Regions from separate parts of the Pseudomonas sp. E1BtOHC1 genome, predicted to be linked through region 1. Evidence: riboswitches for the same ligand, from Rfam matches in the RefSeq annotation. Region 1 holds a riboswitch; each other region holds the start of a gene.
What was found. Region 1 has a riboswitch for cobalamin ahead of ACSSVC_RS15350 (TonB-dependent receptor plug domain-containing protein). Riboswitches for the same ligand answer to the same signal wherever they lie in the genome.
Positions count from the first base shown of each region.

Region 2: another riboswitch for cobalamin. It lies ahead of cobW (cobalamin biosynthesis protein CobW); the one in region 1 lies ahead of ACSSVC_RS15350 (TonB-dependent receptor plug domain-containing protein).
Region 3: another riboswitch for cobalamin. It lies ahead of cobO (cob(I)yrinic acid a,c-diamide adenosyltransferase); the one in region 1 lies ahead of ACSSVC_RS15350 (TonB-dependent receptor plug domain-containing protein).

Region 1 is NZ_CP196023.1:3,338,440-3,345,357, reverse strand. It holds gene ACSSVC_RS15365 (APC family permease) at 1-609, shown strand, start outside; gene ACSSVC_RS15360 (arginine N-succinyltransferase) at 783-1,799, shown strand; gene ACSSVC_RS15355 (arginine N-succinyltransferase) at 1,849-2,922, shown strand; cobalamin riboswitch at 2,956-3,158, shown strand; gene ACSSVC_RS15350 (TonB-dependent receptor plug domain-containing protein) at 3,188-5,236, shown strand; gene ACSSVC_RS15345 ((2Fe-2S) ferredoxin domain-containing protein) at 5,248-6,000, shown strand; gene ACSSVC_RS15340 (ABC transporter substrate-binding protein) at 5,993-6,907, shown strand.
Region 2 is NZ_CP196023.1:5,072,151-5,079,068, forward strand. It holds gene cobN (cobaltochelatase subunit CobN) at 1-805, opposite strand, end outside; gene cobW (cobalamin biosynthesis protein CobW) at 809-1,879, opposite strand; cobalamin riboswitch at 1,978-2,189, opposite strand; cobalamin riboswitch at 2,263-2,495, shown strand; gene ACSSVC_RS22740 (CbtB domain-containing protein) at 2,594-2,782, shown strand; gene ACSSVC_RS22745 (CbtA family protein) at 2,794-3,495, shown strand; gene ACSSVC_RS22750 (cobalamin biosynthesis protein) at 3,492-3,905, shown strand; gene cobM (precorrin-4 C(11)-methyltransferase) at 3,988-4,734, shown strand; gene nfuA (Fe-S biogenesis protein NfuA) at 4,911-5,495, opposite strand; gene ACSSVC_RS22765 (fatty acid cis/trans isomerase) at 5,639-6,918, opposite strand, start outside.
Region 3 is NZ_CP196023.1:6,033,815-6,040,732, reverse strand. It holds gene ACSSVC_RS27175 (C40 family peptidase) at 1-289, shown strand, start outside; gene ACSSVC_RS27170 (class I SAM-dependent methyltransferase) at 311-973, shown strand; gene ACSSVC_RS27165 (PQQ-dependent sugar dehydrogenase) at 976-2,295, opposite strand; gene ACSSVC_RS27160 (hypothetical protein) at 2,366-2,947, opposite strand; cobalamin riboswitch at 3,117-3,349, shown strand; gene cobO (cob(I)yrinic acid a,c-diamide adenosyltransferase) at 3,430-4,041, shown strand; gene ACSSVC_RS27150 (cobyrinic acid a,c-diamide synthase CobB) at 4,052-5,374, shown strand; gene bluB (5,6-dimethylbenzimidazole synthase) at 5,367-6,017, shown strand; gene cbiB (adenosylcobinamide-phosphate synthase CbiB) at 6,014-6,918, shown strand, end outside; gene cobD (threonine-phosphate decarboxylase CobD) at 6,915-6,918, shown strand, end outside.

The sequences.
Region 1 (6,918 bases):
TTCGTGGTGCAGACCTGGATCGCCACCGACCTGGCCGCCGGCATGGGCTTCAAGTCCGCCGACACCGCCTTCTATGAAATCGCCGAACTGGCCGCCGGCAGCTGGCTGGCGACCCTCACCGGGGTGGCCACGGCGCTGGCCTGGGGCGTGGCGGTGGCCATCACCTCGCAAGCCGCGGTATCGCGCCTGCTGTTCGGCATGGCCCGGGACGGCAAGCTGCCCAAGGTGCTGGCCAAGGTCCACCCGAAACACAACACCCCGCACATCAGCATCTACCTGGTGGCGGTGCTGTCGCTGCTGATCTGCTACCTGTTCATCAACTCGGTGGACACCCTGACCTCACTGGTCAACTTCGGCGCCCTGAGCGGCTTCATGCTGCTGCACATCACGGTGATCAATTTCTACTGGCGCCGGCAGAAATCCGGCCAGGTGGTGCGTCACCTGATCTGCCCGGTGATCGGCTTCGTGATCGTCAGCGCCATCATGTACAACATGGGCGTGGATGCGCAGAAACTCGGCGCCATCTGGATAGTCGCCGGGCTGGTCTACCTGTTCCTGCTGAACAAGCTGGGCAGCGGTGCCGCCCTGCCCGATCCGCTCAAACCCTAAGTGACTTCCCTGCGGCGCCGGATGGCGTCGCGCTTCCCCCCGAGGCAACCGCCAAGAGCCGCCCGGGGACAGGCCGCCGGATGCCGTGGCCGTGGAACTGCGTGGTAACCGACAGTGATGTCTGGCCAATGTTCGCCCCCGGGGCGAGCGGCCCTTGATACAGGAGTGCACCCATGCTGGCCTTGCGTCCCGTGGCGTTATTCGATCTGCCCCAACTGCGGCGCCTGGCCCGCGAACGCCTGCTGGGCGTAACGTCCCTGGTGGATGACGAAACCTGCCTGCGGGAAAAGATCCTCGACTCCCTGGCGTCCTTCGCCAAGGCCGAGGCCAGCCAGGGCCCGGAGAACTACTTTCTGGTGCTTGAGGACCCTGCCAGCGGCCTGCTCCACGGCTGCTCCGACATTCTCGCCACGGCGGGCTTTGCCGCGCCGTTCTACAGCCTGCGCAACCGGCCCTTCATCAGCAGCTCCAGGGAGCTGAACATCGAGCACGGGGTGCCGACCCTGTCCCTGTGCCAGGACCTCAGCGAACAGACCCTGCTGCGCAGCTTCCATGTGGACCCGGCGTTGTCGGGCACGCCCCTGGCGCAGCTGACGTCCCGGGCGCGCCTGCTGTTCATGGCCGCTCACCCCCAGCGTTTTGCCGAGAGCACCATCAGCGAGATCGTCGGCTACAGCAACGCCGCCGGCGAATCGCCGTTCTGGGAGGCGGTGGGCCAGCACTTCTTCGACCTGCCCTACATCGAGGCCGAACGCCTGTGCGCCCTGCAGGGCCGGGGCTTTCTGGCCGAACTCATGCCCCAGTACCCGCTGTACATCCCGATGCTGCCGCAGTCGGCCCAGGACTGCATCGGACAGATTCACCCCGATGCGCGAGAAGCCTGCGACATCCTGGTCGACGAGGGTTTTGCGCCTACCCAGTATGTGGACCTGTTTGATGCCGGACCGACCCTGCAAGCCCGCAACAACCAGCTACGCTCGATCGTTCAGAGCCGGGTCGCGATCAGCTACCTCAGCCCCCAGAGCGGCCGCGGTCGCCACTGGTTGCTGAGCAATGACCGACTGCAAGGATTTCGCGCCATTGTCGCGCCCCTGGATGAAGCCCCGGGCGATGTGGTCGGGCTCGACCTGTCGATGCTCCAGGCCCTGCAACTGACACCGGGCGAACCGGTACGGGGAATCGCGTTATGAGTTGCCCGCTGTTGCTGCGCTGCCCGGGACCGCTGCAAGGAGTCCACCGATGATCGTCCGTCCGATCCGTGTTACCGATCTGCCGGGGGTGCTGGCCTTGCTGGAAGGCAGCTGTCGCGAGTTGAACAACCTCTCCACCGACCCCGAGCGCCTGGCCCATCGCTTGCGCTGGGCTCAGCGCACCTTCGCCAGCCAGGTGGAACGGGCCGATGCCGACTACCTGTTCGTGCTGGAGGACGACGACCAGCAAGTCATCGGCATTTGTGGCCTGAGCGGCGCTATCGGCCTGCGCGAGCCTTGCTACAACTACCGGGTCGGCATCACCCGTGGCAGAGCCCCGGGGCTGGGTATCGACAAGCAGGTTCCGACCCTGTTCCTGTGCAACGAGATGACCGGGCAATCCCAGCTGTGCTCGCTGTTTCTGCGGCGCGACCAGCGCCAGGGCTACACCGGCCGCCTGCTGTCCACTGCACGCTTGCTGTTCGTCGCCGAGCACCCGGCGCTGTTCGGCGACAAGCTGGTGGCCGAATTGCGTGGCCAGCTCGACAGCCAGGGCTGCTCACCGTTCTGGGACAGCCTGGGGCGACACTTCTTCAAGATGGACTTCCAGCAGGCCAATCGCCTGTCCAGCCATGGCAGCAAATCCTTCATCGCCGAACTGATGCCGCGCCAGCCGCTGTACACCTGCCTGCTCAGCCCACAGGCCCAGGCGGCCATCGGCCAGGCCCACCAGAGCACCGAGCAGGCGGTGAACATCCTGCGCGACGAAGGCTTCAGCCATCAGGGCTGCATCGATATCTTCGACGGCGGGCCGCTGATCGAGGCCGAAGTGGCGAAGATCCGCAGCGTGCGTGAAAGCCAGACCCTGCCCTTGCTGGTGGGCAGCCCGGACGAACAGGCGCCGGTGTGGCTGATTCACAACCGCCGCCTGGAAAGCTGCCGCATCACCGCCGCCCCCGGGCGCCTGGTAGCCGGCTGCCTGCTGGTGGACCGCCTGACCGCCAAACGCCTGCAACTGCAGCCAGGGGACTCGGTACGCGCCGTGCCACTGTTGGCCTGCCCGGCGCGGCCTCTGGGCCCGTCCGGCATCGCCCTCGCGCCTGGCGCCGCCCTGCCCCTGTAGCCACGAGATTGACGAACGCCGGGGCGAATGTTCATATGCCGCCCAGTTTCAGGTGCCTCATGCCGCCGTGCACGAGGTGAAACGGGAAACCGGTGCGCCCCTTCAGGGCCAGTCCGGTGCTGCCCCCGCAACGGTAAGCGAGTGCTGCATTCAACACGCCACTGTACCCAAGGTATGGGAAGGCGAATGCCGCCAGACTCGCAAGCCCGGAGACCGGCCTGGAACTTCTGTTTGGCAATCCTGCGGTGGGCGGGCATGGGCCGGTATGGTCGCGTGCCTGTGGCCGATACCTTCTCCTGCGTGCTTCCCGAAGACACTTTCGAGAAGACCAAGAATGACAACAACCTTCGACACTTCCCCTGCCTGCGACTGGCGTGCACCGCGCTGCTCCCTGGGGGGCGCCCTGCTGGGCTGCCTGTTCAGCCCCCTGCTGCTGGCCGAGGACAGCGGCTTGCAACTGGAGCAGCAGTTCGTTTCCGCGCCTTCGGTGGAATCCACCACCGTGGCCGAGATGGCCAGGTACGGCAGCAAGGTGGAGATCATCGATCGCCAGCAGATCGAACGCGCCGGCCCCAGCAGCGACATCACCCGGGTCCTGCAGATGTACGTGCCCGGCCTCTACGTCGCGCCGAAAAACGGCCCCTTCGACTACGGCACCTATTCCCTGCTGGGGGGCCGCAACGACGACACCCTGATCCTGCTGGACGGCGTACGCCTGAACAACCGCCTGTACGGCGGCCTGTACCTGGACACCTTGCCGGCCAATGCCATCGAGCGCATCGAGGTGCTCAAGGGCGGCCAGAGCCTGCTGTTCGGTACCCAGGCGGTGTCCGGGGTGATCAACATCGTCACCCGCAGCCCCCAGACCCGCGACACCTCCGGCGAGGTCAACCTGGGCCTGGACAGCTTCATGGGCCAAAGCGGCGATGCCCGGGTGGAGCGCATCCTCAGCAACGGCTTGGGCGACCTGGGCCTGCTGGCCTATGTCAGCCACAACGTCTCCGATGGTTACCAGCCCTATCGCAACAGCGCCTACAGCGCCAGCACCCGGGACAAGAAACGCGCCTATGAAGTGACCACCTTCGGCGCCAAGGCGATCCAGGGCTTCGCCGACGATTCGCGCCTGGAACTGTTCTACCAGTACAGCGATGCCAACCTGGATTTCGCCCGCCCGGTGAACAACAAGAAAACCACCAACGACCGCGTCCAGCAGATCGCCACCGCGACCTTCGAGCAGCGCCTGAGCGAGCGCTTCAGCTACTTCATCAAGGGCCATGTCAACGACTGGGACACGCGCTACACCAAGATCGACAGCCTCAAAGACGGCAGTCTGGTGACCAGGAACCGTAACGACTACTGGGGCTTCACCGACTGGGGCCTGCAGGCCGAAGGCAAGGCCGAGCTGGACGGCGGCCATGTGCTGGTGTTCGGCACCGACAACCAGTGGTTCAAGGGCCAGGACGATGTGCTAAAGATCGACAATAACCAGGCCCAGGCCAATGCCCTGTACACCCAGTTGCGGCCGGTGTTCGCGGCCCTGCCCGACTGGCATCCGGGCCTGGGCATCCGCCACGAGAAGATGAGCGGCGGCGAGAGCGCCACCGTGGGCATGCTCACCTCCCTGTACGACCTCAATGCCCATTGGCAGCTGCGCGGCCAGTACGGCAGCGCCTTCAAGCTGCCCAACGCCGAGCAGCTGTTCGTCAACGAGGACTACGAACAAGGCAACCGCAACCTCAAGCCGGAAAAGAGCCTGAATGCTGAACTCGGCCTGGACTACAAGGGCAGCCTGCTGGCCGGCGAGTTCAACGCCAGCGTCACCGCCTTCCAGCGCAAGATCGACGACCTGATCGCCCTCGATGGCATCCGCTGGGTCAATGGCGAGGGGCGGATCAAGGTGCGCGGCATGGAGGTCGACGGCCGCTGGCAGTTCAGCCCGCGATGGAACCTCTCGGCGGACCTGACCCGCAATCTGCTGGAGTCGCGCAACGGCGTGACCCTGAGCAATATCCCCGGCTTCTTCGCCCGCTCGCGACTGGGCTACGAGTCCGAGGATCGTCAGTGGGGAGTGGGTGGTGCACTCCGCTACATCGGCCAGATCGACAGCGCGAAGAAGGTCGACTACGGCCACTACTCGGTGGTCGACGCCGATGCCTATCGCTACCTCGACAGGGCCCAGCAACATCGCCTGAGCCTGCTGGTGGAGAACCTGTTCGACCGCGACTACACCACCAGCATGACCAGCAGCTCGCCGGCGGTGGACAACCTCGGCCGCCCCTTCACTACCGAAGTACGCTACACCTACCGCTTCTGAGGCCCATCGACATGCACAAGGACTATCAACGGGTGCTGTTCGTCGGCCCCGGCCTGCACGGCGGCGCCCTGGGCGAGGCCTTTGGCCGGGAGCTGAAGGCGCTGCGCAGCGATGACGCCGGCACCCGGGTGATCGACACTCTGGACGGCTTCGACAGCCTCTGGGCCGCCCTGGAGGAACCCTTGCCCGAGGACGGCGCGGCGCTGCTGGTGGTGGACCTGGAGCCCAGTTCCGACAGCGCCTACCTGGACTGGCTGCGCGATGAACTGGGACGCCTGGCCCGGGCCCACCCCCAGGCGCCGCAGCTGTGGATCACCGCCCAGGCCCTGGGCCGTCGCGGGGTGGATGCGGCGCTGGCCTGTGCCAGCATCGCCCAGCGCGAACGGCACCTGCCCTGCGATCAGGTCAATGCCGTGGCCAGCGACCCGGACTGGTCCCGGGTGCCGCCCCATGCCCGGCAGGTGTTCCTGTGCACCGGCCCGCGCTGCGTGCGCCGCGGTGCCCTGGCGCTGTGGAAGACCCTGCGCCGTGAACTGCTGCGCCTTGAGCACATGGAAACCCCCGGCGGCGTGCTGCTGACTCGCACCGCCTGCCAGTTCCCCTGCAACCTGGGGCCGGTGCTGACCGTACACCCCGATGGCTGCTGGTACCGGGTCAGCGACGACAGCCAGGTCGTGCGCCTGGTGCAAGGGCATCTGCTGGCAGGTGAGCCGGTGCAGGATCTGCTGATCCCCTCGCCTTATGCGGGGGTGGCGGATGCCTAGGAAAATCCTCGGCCTGCTGCTATGGCTGGCGACCGGCCCGGCCCTGGCGGCCAGCTATGACAATTGCGGCAAGACCTGGACTGTCGAGGACGCCCCCCGGCGCATCGTTGCCCTCAACCAGCACAGCGCCGACCTGTTGCTGGCCCTGGGCGCCGGGCCATCGATGATCGGCGTCGCCTACCTGGACGACGACAGTCGGGCCCAGGCTCAGGGGCAGTACCACGGCGTGCCGGTGATCGCCCGGCAATACCCGTCGGCGGAGGTGCTCTACAGCCTGAAGCCCGACCTGGTGGTGGGCGGCTTCGCTTCGGCGTTTCCCGACAACTTCAGCTCCCGGGAGCGCCTGGGGGCCATCGGCGTCGGCAGCTACCTGCTGGAGTCGGCCTGCGCCGGGCATGATGAGGACTACTTCGGGCATATACGCCGCGACCTGCAGACCCTGGGCCGGCTGTTGCATCAGCCAGCCCGGGCCGAGCAACTGATCGCGGCCATGGACGCCGACCTTGCCGCGGCAGCAGCCTTGTATCGGGGCCGCGACACGCCGGCGGTGTTCTACCTGGACAGTGAGGTCAACGGCCTCGCCAGCCAGGGCCAGCGTGGGTTTGTCGGGGTATTGCTGCAGGCCGCCGGGGCCCGCAACAGCTTCGCCGCCATCGACCGCCCGCGCCTGACGGTAGACAGCGAAACCCTGCTGAACAACGACCCGGACGTGCTGCTCCTGGCGGACGCCCTGTGGTCACCGGCCACGCGCAAACGCCAGCTGCTGCAGCGTGACCCGGTGCTGTCGCGGCTGCGGGCGGTGCGCGAGGAGCGGCTGCTCGACATCCCCTTCACCCAACTGGTACCGGGCATCGCCAGCGGCCGCACCGCGCTGGAACTGGCCCGACGCCTGCACCCCGCCCCGTAGGAGCCGGCTTG
Region 2 (6,918 bases), 1.7 Mb from region 1:
CAAAGCCGGTGGTATTGAGGATCACCCCGGCCGCGGTTGCATCCAGCCAGTCTTCCACCTGGCTCAGGCAACCGACTTCCTTGAGGCTGGCCACGGCCATCGGCAAGGGGTTGAGCCCCGCCGCCTGCAGGCGCTGGCAGAACAGATCGATAAAACCGGTGTTGGCCGCCTGCAGGTGGGAACGGTAGAACAGCAGCGCCGCCACTGCTTGATCGGGCTGCCAATCGGCCTGCCAGTCGCTGAGGGTGGCCTGGCTTTTGTGTGGGTGATAGATCGCCGTGCGTGGCAGGGTCTGCGGTTCGCTCCAGGGGTAGTCGCGCCCCAGCAGACCGCTGGCCAGGCAACGATAGAAGTTCAAGGCGTTATCGCGGCCGCCCTGACGCAAGTATTGCCACAGGCGATCACGCTCGGTGGCCGGCACCGTGCTCAGGTCGCTGAGCTCCGGGTCCGGGCGATCGTCCCCCGGCACCAGGATCAACTGCACTCCGCGTCGGGACAGTTCCACCAGCCGTTCGACGCCGTAACGCCAGTAACCAATGCCGCCGTGCAGGGAAATCAGGATCACCTTGGCGTGGCGCAGCACTTCGTCCACATACAGGTCCACCGACGCATGGTTCTGCACCTGCATCGGGTTGGCCAGGCGAAAGCTGGGGTAGTCCTCGGGCAATTGCTCGGCAGCGTCCGCCAGCAGCGCCAGGCTGGAGTCGCCGCTGCACAGGATCACCAGCTCGGCGGGGGTCTGTCCAAGGTCGGCAATGTTGTCATCCGACACGAAACCGCCGGGCTGGGTCCTGAGCAGGTGCATGGGTTACACGCTGAGGGCGGCGCGCAGTTGCGCTTCGAGCTGAGCGGCGTCCAGTTCCTGGCCGATCAGCACCAGGCGCGTGGTGCGGGCTTCGTCAGCACCCCACTTGCGGTCGAAGTGCTTGTCGAAGCGCGTGCCCACGCCCTGGATCAGCAGACGCATCGGCTTGTTGGGGATCGCGGCAAAACCCTTGACCCGCAGGATGCCGTGCTTGACCACCAGTTGGGTCAGGGCGTCCAGCAGCAGGCTTTCGTCGGCCTGGGGCAGTTCGATGGAGATGGAATCGAAGGCGTCGTGATCGTGATCGTCGTGGTCGTCGTCACCGTCGTGGTGGTGATCGTGGTGGCTGTGGCGGCCGTCGATGTGCTCCTCGGAGCCGGCGCCCAGGCCCAGCAGCACGTCCAGCGGCAGGCGGCCGCTGCTGGCTTCGATGACTTTGACTGCTGGCGGCAGCTCTTCGGCCACTTCCAGGCGCACCTTGGCCAGGTCTTCGGGGTTGATCAGGTCGGTCTTGTTGAGGATCACCAGATCGGCGCTGGACAGCTGGTCGGCGAACAGCTCATGCAGGGGCGATTCGTGGTCCAGGTTGGGGTCGAGCTTGCGCTGGGCGTCCACCTGATCGGGAAACGCGGCGAAGGTGCCAGCGGCCACGGCAGGGCTGTCGACCACGGTGATCACTGCATCGACGGTGCAGGCGCTGCGGATTTCCGGCCACTGGAAGGCCTGGACCAGGGGCTTGGGCAAGGCCAGGCCGGAGGTTTCGATGAGGATGTGATCCAGATCGCCGCGGCGCGCCACCAGTTCGCGCATCACCGGGAAGAACTCTTCCTGCACGGTGCAGCACAGGCAGCCGTTGGCCAGTTCATAGACCCGGCCACTGGCCTCTTCCTCGGTGCAGCCGATGGAGCATTGCTTGAGGATCTCGCCATCGATGCCCAGCTCGCCGAACTCGTTGACGATGACCGCGATGCGCCGGCCCTGGGCGTTATCCAGCATGTGCCGCAGCAAGGTGGTCTTACCCGAGCCAAGGAAGCCGGTGACGATGGTGACGGGAAGTTTGGCCAGTGTTTTCATCGGATGCCCCTTGGCAAAGGTGGCGGGCAAACGGGACGAGAGCCGCAGCGCAGGGGCGCGCGGAGATTTCGCCACCGGATCACCCCGCCCGGTTGTAGTGAGAATCTGGGATCGAGGCAGGTCTCCTGGCTGAGGGCTTGCCAGTCATTGGACTGGCGGTTTCTGCGCCTTCCCGCAGGCGTTCCGGACGCGAATGCAGTGGCCTTGCAGAAATGAAACCCTTCACAGTTGCGGGGGCAGCCGCGGCATCGACCGCGTTCCCTTCTTAGCTTCGACCGCTGGCCGAAGAACCTCGAAGGCGCAAGGCTACGCAGAGCGCGGGGGACGGTCAATCGGCAATGCGCCGGCGTCCGCAATTGACGACGTTACCCCGGCCATGATTTCCTACGCGCCTTGTTACGGGTGCCCTTCACAGGGTGAAACGGGAAACCGGTGAATCACGTGCTTTACTACAAAAGCCGTGACCAGTCCGGTGCTGCCCCCGCAACGGTAAGCGAGCGAAGTGTCAGATCCACTGTGCCAAGGCATGGGAAGGCGACACTTGCCGGCACGGTCCGACATGACTCGGCCCCTGCCCCTCGCCAGCCCGGAGACCGGCCCGCAACACACACATAACAAACCCGCGGTGGGCGGGCGCTGTTGCAAACCCTGCGTGCCGGTCACGCGGGGTTTTCCTGCGCCACTCTCCCCGCTGACACTCCAGAGGGAAGCGCCATGTCGATCATCAGCAGCACCAGCCATTCCACCAGCAGCACCTCCACCCTGAGCCAGCGCCTGGTGGCCGCCATCGGCGCTTCGCTGCTGGGCGCCTGCCTGGTGTACTTCGCCGGCTTCTCCCATATCGAAGCGGTGCACAACGCCGCCCACGACACCCGTCACAGCGCTGCTTTCCCTTGCCACTGAGACCTGCCGACATGATCAAGCGTATTGCGCAAACCGCAGGGTTCACCGGGTTGCTGGCGGCCTTGCTGCTGACCCTGCTGCAAAGCTTCTGGGTGGCCCCGCTGATTCTGCAGGCGGAAACCTATGAAAAGGCCCCGGCCGCAGAAGTCCATGAACACGCCGAAGGCGCCATGGCCGGCCACAGCCACGACGCCGAAGCCTGGGAACCGGAAGATGGCTGGCAGCGAGTGCTGTCCACCACGGGCGGCAATCTGGTGGTGGCCGTCGGCTTCGCCCTGATGCTGGCCGGGCTCTACACCCTGCGGGCGCCCAGCCGCACCTCCCAGGGCCTGCTCTGGGGCCTGGCGGGTTATGCGACCTTCTGCCTGGCGCCGACCCTGGGCTTGCCACCGGAGTTGCCGGGCACCGCCGCCGCCGACCTGGTACAGCGCCAGGTGTGGTGGGTCGGCGCTGCCGCTTCCACCGCCGTGGGCCTTGCCCTGATCGTGTTCGCCGGCAACTGGCTGCTGAAACTGCTGGGCGCGGCCATCATCGCCGTGCCTCACGTGATCGGCGCGCCACAACCGGAAGTGCATTCGATGCTGGCCCCGGAAGAGCTGGAGGCACAATTCAAAATCGCCTCGCAGTTGACCAATGCCGCCTTCTGGCTGGCCCTCGGGCTGATCAGCGCCTGGTTGTTCCGGCGCAGGAACACGGATCAGTACTCGGCATGATCGAAGTGCGCGCAGCGTCGACCCTGGTGGTCGGCCTGGGCTGCCAGAAAGGCTGCCCGGTGACCACGCTGCGCGCGCTGCTGGATCAGGTGCTGGAAGCCCATCGCATCGATACGCAGCAGGTTTTCGCCCTGGCGAGCATCGACCTGAAACAGGCCGAGCCCGGTCTGCTGGAGTTGGCCGAGCAACTGGCACTGCCACTGACCTGTTTCAGCAGCATGCAACTGGCACCTTATGCCCTGCGCCTCAGCCACCGTTCACAGATCGCCTTTGAACGCACCGGCTGCTACGGCGTTGCCGAAAGTGCTGCCCTGGCCATGGCCGAACAGCTGCATCCCGGCCCGGCCCAACTGCTGATCCCTCGTCAGAAATACGCCCAGGCCACCCTGGCAATGGCCGCTTGCCGGTAAAATCCTCGATAATCCCCCGCCTTGATCATGAGCAATCTTCATTTGAAGCACGGCTCCAGCCCCTTTCTCACAGGAGACAGCCATGACTGTCTATTTCATCGGTGCCGGTCCCGGCGACCCGGAACTGATCACGGTCAAGGGCCAGCGCCTGATCCATCGCTGCCCGGTGATCATCTACGCCGGCTCCCTGGTGCCTCAGGCAGTACTGGAAGGCCACCGTGCTGAGCGGGTGATCAACAGCGCCGAACTGCACCTTGAACAGATCATCGAGGCCATCCGGGAAGCCCATGCCCAAGGACAGGATGTGGCCCGGGTACATTCCGGCGACCCGAGCCTGTATGGCGCCATCGGTGAACAGATCCGCTGCCTGCGGGAGTTGGGCATTGCCTTCGAAATCGTCCCCGGAGTCACCGCCACAGCGGCCTGCGCCGCGCTGCTGGGGGCCGAGCTGACCTTGCCGGATGTGTCCCAGAGCGTGATTCTCACCCGCTATGCGGACAAGACCGCCATGCCTGCCGGTGAGGAATTCGCCAGCCTGGCGGCCCACGGCGCCACCATGGCGATTCACCTGGGGGTCAATCACCTGGAGAAAATCGTCGCCGAGCTGCTGCCGCACTACGGCGCCGACTGCCCGATTGCGGTGGTGCATCGTGCCACCTGGCCGGACCAGGACTGGGTCCTGGGGACCCTGGCCGACATTGCCGAGCAGGTCGCGGCCAAGGGTTTCCGGCGCACGGCGCTGATCCTGGTGGGCCGGGTGCTGGCCACGGATGTTTTCAGCGAGTCGTCCCTGTATCGCGCCGGACACGCGCACCTCTATCGCCCCTGACACCTCTCCCCCTTTGTAGGAGCTGGCTTGCCAGCGAAGGCGTCCTCGGTATCGGTGCAAGGCTCGGGGGCCCATTCGCCGGCAAGCCGGCTCCTACGGAAGTTTTTTTGGGGGGGACTTGCGGGCATAAAAAACGGCGCTCACGGGGCGCCGTTTTTTAGTTCGCAGCGAACGCCTTAGTAGTAGGCGTTTTCTTTCTGCGTGTGGTCGGTGACGTCGCGGACGCCCTTGAGCTCGGGGATGCGCTCGAGCAAGGTGCGCTCGATGCCTTCCTTCAAGGTCACGTCGGCCTGGCCGCAACCCTGGCAACCGCCACCGAATTGCAGCACGGCGATGCCGTCGTCAACGACGTCGATTAGGCTGACCTGGCCGCCGTGGCTGGCCAGCCCCGGGTTGATCTCGGTTTGCAGGTAGTAGTTGATGCGCTCGTTGACCGGACTGTCGGCATTGACCATCGGCACCTTGGCGTTGGGCGCCTTGATGGTCAGTTGGCCGCCCATGCGGTCGGTGGCGTAGTCGACCACCGCGTCATCGAGGAAACCTTCGCTGAAGGCGTCGATGTAGGCGGTGAAGCTCTTCAGGCCAAGGGCCTTGTCTTCGGGTTTCTCTTCGCCCGGCTTGCAATAGGCGATGCAGGTCTCGGCGTACTGAGTCCCTGGCTGGGTAATGAAGATGCGGATGCCAATCCCCGGGGTGTTCTGCTTGGATAGCAGATCAGCCAGATAATCGTGGGCGGCGTCGGTAATGGTTATGGCGCTCATGGTGGTTCCTCGCAGACGTGGGCGCAGTTTACGCCAATCGACGCCGCTGACAAAGTCCTAGTATTTTTGTCGGGATAGACCTTGGTATAGGGCATCCCCGGGCCCCGTCAGTAGGCGGCCCGAGGACAGATAGCGGCCCTGTATCAGAGGTTTTCGTAACGGTTCATGTCCATGACGCCGGCCTCGACCGGGTCGACTTCCTGTAGATAGCGGGTCTGGTCGTGGAAGTACTGCCAGAACTGCGGATGACTGCGGCGAATCCCCCAGCGATCGACGATCTTCTCGAAGCCGGCAGCGTCTCGGGCCTCTTGCATGGCCTGGACAAACGCCGGCACCTGCTCGGTGGGAACGTTGAACATGAAGTTCGGATAACTGCTGAGAATGCCCGGGAAAATGGTCAGGGTGTCCAGGCCCGGCTGGTAGCGTAGCGACTCGCCCAGCATGAAAGCCACGTTACTGTGGGCGCGATTGCGCAGCATGCTGTAGAACTCGCGCTTGCCGCTCGGGGCCTGGACCCGCAGCAGGGTGGCTTCCGGCAACTGTTCGATGACCTTGAGCCCCGCCGCCGGGCGCGACGCCAGGCTGCTCAGGGCCTGCTCGGCATCCTGCAGCGCCGGGTCGATATTGGGCCGCGAGCAATAGGCACTGTCACAGCGATTGATCGGGTCGGGCTTGGCATTGAGCTCGCCATAGCGCGCCAGCAACTGATGGGCGAAGTCTTTCTTCGGGTCCTTGGGGTCCAGTTTCAGCGCGCTGCGCTTGTCATCGTCGATGGACTCGTAATCCAGCCACATCTTGAACTTGCCGCTGTTCTGGTACCAATCGTCGAGGAAATCCTCGCGGGTACCGGCGGGCATCAGGCGCAGGAAGTTCTGCTCGGCGCCGTTGCGGATCAGGTCGAAGTACAGCCGGGTCTGGGCCTGGTGGGAAACGTTGCCGAACACGTCGAAATTCACTGCCAGCTGATAATAGGTGCGCTCCAGCAGCGGGTAGTCGAACAGCCACATCGTCTGCGGCACCTCGCCGATCAGGCCCTTGGTCACCGAAGCACTGTCGAAGTGACGGAAGATGCTCAGCAGCGCGTTGTCGTTGCCGGCCCACAGGGTTGACCAACTGGGTGCCGGAGAGTCTGCATAGAAGTCGCGGCGCAGGGCTTCGTACTCGTTGCGCTTGTCGCGATAGGACAGCCACAAGCTGAGCACGCTGCCGACATCGTCGTTCTGCCCGGGCATGGCCAGCAGCGGCGTGACCTGGCCGCGATAGGTAGGATCGGTGATGTACAGGTCATGTTCCGGGGCCTGGAACAGCGCCCAGAAGTTGTCGCGGATCACATCGGTGGCGATCTGCCCGCGGCACACCGGGCCACGAATGAAGGTGCGCACGAAGTATTCGGCGTTATCGAGCATGAACTGGTAGCGGGCCT
Region 3 (6,918 bases), 2.7 Mb from region 1:
TGATGCGGCTGGTATTTCCTTGCCGCGCTCGACTCGGGAAATGATTGGCATGCAGGCGCCGGATGTGGGCAAGAATGCCTTGCAGACCGGTGACCTGATCTTCTTTGCCACCAATGGCGGTTCTCAGGTCAGCCATGCCGGGATTTATGTTGGCGAAGGACGTTTCGTGCACGCCCCGGCCACAGGTGGCACCGTTAAGCTCGACAGTCTGTCCAAGGCCTATTGGCAGAAGGCCTACCTGAGCGCCAAGCGTGTACTGCAGCCGGAACATCTGGCGCACAATCCATAAGCCTTCCCTGTCGAGGTGCTCGTGACTGCTCGTACTCTCAACCTCGACGATGCCCTTTATCAGTACCTGCTGGACGTTTCACTGCGTGAGACGCCCCTATTGCGTCGTTTGCGTGACGAAACCCAGGCGCTGCCCAATGCGCGCTGGCAAGTGGCGCCGGAACAAGGGCAGTTCCTCGCGCTGCTGATCAAGCTCACCGGTGCTCGCCGGATCCTCGAGGTCGGGACCTTCACCGGCTATAGCGCCTTGTGCATGGCTCAGGCGCTACCCGACGACGGTTCGTTGACCTGTTGTGACATTCCCGGTGACTACAATGCCACCGCCCGTCGTTACTGGAAGGAGGCGGGAGTCGACCAGCGTATTGACCTGCGCCTGTCGCCTGCGCTGGAGACCCTGGCTGGCCTGGAGCAGGCGGGCCCGCTTGAGTCTTTCGATCTGATCTTTATCGATGCGGACAAGGCCAATTACCCGGCCTACCTGGAGTTCGCCCTGCGTTTGCTGCGAGTTGGGGGGCTGGCGGTGTTCGACAACACGCTATGGAGCGGGCGAGTGCTGGAGGCGAATGCCGCCAGTGAGGATACCCGAGCCATCCAGGCGCTCAATCGTGCCTTGAAGGATGACTCGCGCATCGACTTGTCACTGCTGCCCCTGGGGGATGGCCTGACCCTGTGCCGCAAGCGCTGAACTCAGGGCGCCTTGGCGGCGGATACCCGCCAGATCTTGTTGCCGACATCATCGGCGACCAATAGGCCTCCTTGCTGATCGATGACTACCCCGACCGGGCGCCCCAGGGCTTTTTCATCGGCATTGAGAAAGCCGCTGAGTACGTCGATTGGTTGTCCCTGGGGTTTGCCCGCGCTGAAAGGCACGAATATCACCTTGTAGCCGCTGTGGGGCTTGCGGTTCCAGGACCCGTGCTGGCCGATGAAGGCGCCTTCGGTAAAGGGGGCGGGAAGTTTGCTGCCTTCGGCGAAGGTCAGGCCCAGTGAGGCCGTATGTGGGCCTACGGCGTAATCCGGAGCGATTGCCTTGGTCACCTGCTCGAGATTTTGTGGCTTGACCCGCACGTCCACGTGTTGCCCGTAGTAACTGAAGGGCCAGCCATAAAAAGCCCCGTCCTTGACCGAGGTGATGTAATCCGGAACCAGATCGCTGCCGATTTCGTCGCGCTCATTGACTGCGGTCCATAGCGCTCCGCTGACCGGCTCCCAGGCCAGGCCATTGGGGTTGCGCAGGCCGGTGGCGAACAGGCGATGCTTGCCACTGGCGCGATCCACTTCCCAGATGGCCGCACGGCCTTCTTCTTTATCCAGGCCATTTTCCCCAACGTTACTGTTCGAGCCGACGGTGACATACAGCTTGCTTGCGTCCTTGCTGGCGATGACGTTCTTGGTCCAGTGGTGGTTGAGTGTGCCGCCGGGGAGGTCGAGCACCTTGGTGGGGGCTGCGCTGATGTGGGTGTCACCGTTCTGATAGGGGAAGCGCAGCAGCTTGTCGGTGTCCGCCACATACAGATCATTGCCCACCAGGGTCATGCCGAAGGGGGAGTTGAGGTTCTCCAGGAACAGGCTGCGGGTTTCCGCCACGCCGTCGTGATCCTGGTCCCGCAACAGGGTAATGCGATTGGCGCTGGGGACGGCTGCGCCGGCTCGGCCCATTACTTTTCCGGCGATCCAGCCACGAATGCCCTGACTGTCATCCGGCTTGGGTGGTGCATTGGTTTCAGCCACCAATACATCGCCATTGGGCAATACATACAGCCAGCGTGGGTGGTCGAGGTTTTCGGCGAAGGCGGCAACCTGGGTGCCGGCTGCGGCCGTGGGTTTTGCGCCTTGGGGCCAGCCGATGGCAGGGGCAATATTGACCGTGGGGATCAGCGTGGGATTGGGTTCCGGCAGCTTGGGGTTCGGTCCGGTGCCGTCTGAGACTTGCAGGCTGGAGGTTTCGCCGCAGGCGGTGAGGCCGGCGGCGATAACGATAAGCAAGGTGTGTTGAAGCTTGAGCATGCTGATTTCCCTATGAGTGCACGAACGTCGTAGTCATAGAGGAGCATAGCCAGTCGATGGTTCCGCCTGATCAGCGGGCCTCCTTGAACAGTACGGCAATCCCCGGATGGTAGTGGCCGCTTTCGTTATGCAGCTTGCGGTAGGCGTAGGGGAAGTACCAGGCTACGGCGCAGCAGTGCTCCTTTTGCAACTCGTCCAGCATGTCCTGAAGTTCTTCGGGAGAGGCGCTGTGCTGGGCTTTTTGCGGGGCTACAAACAGGCAGCCGAGCCTCAGGTCGCTGGGATAGCTGATCTTTTTGGCGTCACTGGCAATGTCCAGCAATGGCTGGGTCAGGTGCAGGCTGTTGACCCGTGGCCAGCGCTGAGTGGTCTGGATATAAGCGCGTTCGTCCTTGGTGGCCAGGTACAGGTCGGTACGAGCGTTGCGAGCACCTTCCTCCTGCTGCTTCTTGCTGGGGCTGTGTTCCAGGCTGATCATCTCCGCCATCCAGGCGGCCGCGGAGAGTAATCCCAGGTTGGCCTTTTCATCGAACCAGTACGGGGTTTCGTTATCGCCGCGGACTGCGTTGTAGCGGTCAATGCAATCGAACCAGCGTTCCAGCATCGGGCGCAGGAATTCCAGCTTTGGATTGCTGATGATCATGCCTTGCATCGAACTCACCCCTTATTGTTGTGTGGCAGGACCTGGGTCCCGGAATGTGGCTATTTGATATCACTGCTCTGAGTGTGGCACAAGATTGGCGCCAGTTTGTTGATGCAGTGCAGTTTTGTGCGATGTGCGACGGCCGGCTTTAATTGACGCTCCACCCCCAACCCTCTAACCTTCGCGACTTGTTTCAGGTGCTCTGTGGCCCGTGGTCGACAGAGTGAAACAGGGAAGCCGGTCAGTGCCTGTTCCAGCGATGGACACGGCAACGATTCCGGCGCTGCCCCCGCAACGGTAGATGAGTCAAGGCTGTGCCAGATGCCACTGTGTCGATGACATGGGAAGGCGCGCAGCCCGGCAGCGATGCCCCTCATGAGCCCGGAGACCGGCCTGATCCATCCAACGGCATCACGGTGGGCGATGCCAGGCTAGCGCCGTCTCTTTCTTTTCCTGCCCGCCGTTCCCCAGCCCCAACGGAGAGCTGCCCCATGAGTGAATCCCCCGATCGTGACGAACGCCATCTGGCGCGCATGTTGCGCAAAAAAGCCGTGATCGATGAGCGCATCGCCAACTCGCCCAACGAATGTGGTTTGTTGCTGGTGCTGACCGGCAATGGCAAGGGCAAGAGCAGTTCGGCCTTCGGCATGCTGGCGCGGTCCATGGGCCACGGTATGCAGTGCGGCGTGGTGCAGTTCATCAAGGGCCGTAACAGCACCGGCGAAGAGTTGTTCTTCCGGCGTTTTCCAGAGCAGGTGCGGTTTCACGTGATGGGTGAGGGTTTCACCTGGGAAACCCAGGATCGCCAGCGCGACATTGCTGCGGCCGAAGCGGCCTGGGCGGTATCCAGGGAGCTGCTGAACGACCCGGAGATTGGCCTGGTAGTACTCGACGAGTTGAACATCGCCCTCAAGCACGGCTACCTGGATCTGGATCAGGTGCTCAGTGACCTGCAGGCCCGTCCCCCCATGCAGCACGTGGTGGTAACCGGCCGCGGCGCCAAGCCGGAGATGATCGAGCTGGCGGATACCGTCACTGAAATGGGCATGATCAAGCATGCGTTCCAGGCCGGTATCAAGGCGCAGAAAGGTGTTGAGCTGTGAGTGTGAATTCATGACCGATGTTCGTCATTGCCCGGCGGTATTGATCGCCGCACCGGCTTCCGGCCAGGGCAAGACCACCGTGACCGCGGCATTGGCCCGTTTGCACTGCAACCAGGGGCGCAAGGTACGGGTATTCAAGTGCGGTCCGGATTTTCTCGATCCAATGATTCTTGAGCGAGCCAGCGGTGCTCCGGTGTACCAGCTGGACATGTGGATGGTCGGGGAGCAAGAAAGCCGCCGCTTGCTTTGGGAGGCTGCGGGCGAAGCGGACCTGATTCTGATCGAGGGGGTCATGGGGCTGTTCGACGGCACGCCCTCCAGCGCCGATCTGGCACGGCATTTCGGAGTCCCGGTGCTGGGGGTGATCGATGGCACCGCCATGGCCCAGACCTTTGGTGCGCTGGCCCTGGGACTGGCCCGCTATCAGCCGGACCTGCCGTTCGCTGGGGTGCTGGCCAACCGGGTAGGCACCTTGCGTCACGCGCAGTTGCTTGAAGGCAGCCTCACCGAGGGACTGCGCTGGTATGGAGCCTTGTCCCGGGAGACTGACATCGAGCTGCCCAGCCGCCATTTGGGGCTGGTGCAGGCCAGCGAACTGAATGATCTGGACCTGCGTCTTGATGCCGCCGCTGCAGCCCTGGCCAGCAGTTGCCAAGTGGCACTGCCGCCGGCAGTGAGCTTTGCCGCACCCACGCCGGAGCCCTGCGAGCCTTTGCTGGCGGGTGTGCGAATCGCCGTAGCGCGGGATGAGGCGTTTGCCTTTACCTATGGCGCCAACCTGGATCTGTTGCGGGCCATGGGCGCGCAGTTGAGCTTCTTCTCGCCGATTCATGACACCGAGTTGCCGGAGGCGGACAGTTTGTACCTGCCCGGTGGCTACCCCGAATTGCACCATCAGGCACTGGCGCAAAACACCGCGATGCTGGGCGCTATTCGTGCTCACCATGGTGCGGGCAAGCCGTTGCTCGCGGAGTGTGGTGGCATGCTGTATTTGCTGGACTCCCTGACCGACGTCGAAGGGCTGCGTGCCAATCTCTTGGGGTTGCTGCCCGGCGATGCCGTGATGCAAAAACGCCTGGCGGCCCTGGCCTTGCAAGCGGTGGAGTTGCCGGAGGGCAGCTTGCGTGGCCACACCTATCATCATTCCCTGACCAGCACGCAACTCGAGCCGATTGCCCGTGGCATCAGTCCCAATGGTGGTCGTGGTGCGGAAGCGGTGTATCGCGATGGGCGGATGACTGCCTCCTATGTGCACTTTTACTTTCCGTCCAATCCGGCGGCGGTGGCGGCGTTGTTCGTGCCGGCTTCTGCAGAGGGCGTGGCAGGTGAGTGAGCAGGGGTTTTCTGCGGCGGAGCGTGAGGCGGTTTATCGCGCCATTGCCGAACGCCGGGACATGCGTCACTTCGCCGGTGGCAGTGTCGCGCCCGAGCTGCTGCAGCGTTTGCTGGAAGCGGCGCATCAGGCGCCCAGTGTCGGGTTGATGCAACCCTGGCGCTTTATCCGTATCAGCGATCGACCACTGCGTGGACGAATCCAGCAGTTGGTGGAGGAGGAGCGGGTGCGCACTGCCGAGGCGTTGGGGGAGCGTTCCGACGAGTTCATGAAGCTCAAGGTCGAAGGCATCAATGACTGTGCCGAGGTGCTGGTGGCGGCGTTGATGGATGGGCGCGAGCGGCATGTCTTTGGACGGCGGACCCTGCCGGAAATGGACCTGGCCTCGCTGTCCTGTGCCATTCAGAACCTTTGGCTGGCAGCCCGCAGCGAAGGACTGGGCATGGGCTGGGTTTCGCTGTTCGAGCCCCAGGCCCTGGCCGATCTGCTGGGATTACCCGCCGGCGCCAAACCCTTGGCCGTGTTGTGCCTGGGACCGGTTACCGAGTTCTATCCGGCGCCGATGCTGGCGCTGCAGGGCTGGGCGCAACCCCGGCCATTGAGTGAGTTGCTGTATGAGAATTACTGGGGAGTGAGTCAATGAGTGTGGCGTTGCTGAGTGTCGCCGGGGTGGCGCTGGATGCGCTGCTGGGCGAACCCAAGCGCTGGCATCCGCTGGTGGCCTTTGGCCGTGTGGCGGATCGTATCGAGCAACGTTTCAACGCCGCCGGCCGAGGCTGGCGCAGCCATGGGGTCACGGCCTGGGTACTGGCGGTGCTGCCCTTGACCCTGTTGGCCACGGCCCTGTCCTGGCTGCCCTACATCGGTTGGCTGGTGGAGATCGTTGCACTGTATTGCGCCCTGGGTCTTCGCAGCCTCGGCGAGCACGTCGAGCCGGTGGCTCAGGCTTTGCGCAGTGACGACCTGGATGAAGCCCGGCATCGGGTCGGCTTTCTGGTGAGCCGTGAGACCCGTGAGCTGGACGCCACCGAAGTGGCGCGGGCAGCCACTGAATCGGTGCTGGAAAACGGCAGCGATGCCGTGTTCGCCGCCTTGTTCTGGTTCGCCGTGGCCGGCGCGCCAGGGGTGGTGCTCTATCGTCTGAGCAACACTCTGGATGCGATGTGGGGTTATCGCAACGAGCGTTTTGAGCGTTTCGGCTGGGCGGCGGCGCGAATCGACGACCTGCTCAATTACATTCCTGCACGGCTGGTGGCCCTGACCTATGCCTTGCTGGGCAAGACCCGCCTGGCGCTCACATGCTGGTGGCGCCAGGGCCCGACCTGGGACAGCCCCAATGCCGGCCCGGTGATGGCGGCTGGAGCGGGTGCCCTGGGGGTCGAGTTGGGCGGCGCAGCGATTTATCACGGTGAGTTGCACCAGCGCCCGCAACTGGGCGAAGGCGAGCCGGCGAGTGCCGACTCCATCGATCGCGGCTGGAAGTTGGTGCAGCGAGGTGTCTGGCTGTGGTTGTTGATTCTGTGCCTGGGGGCTGAATTCTATGC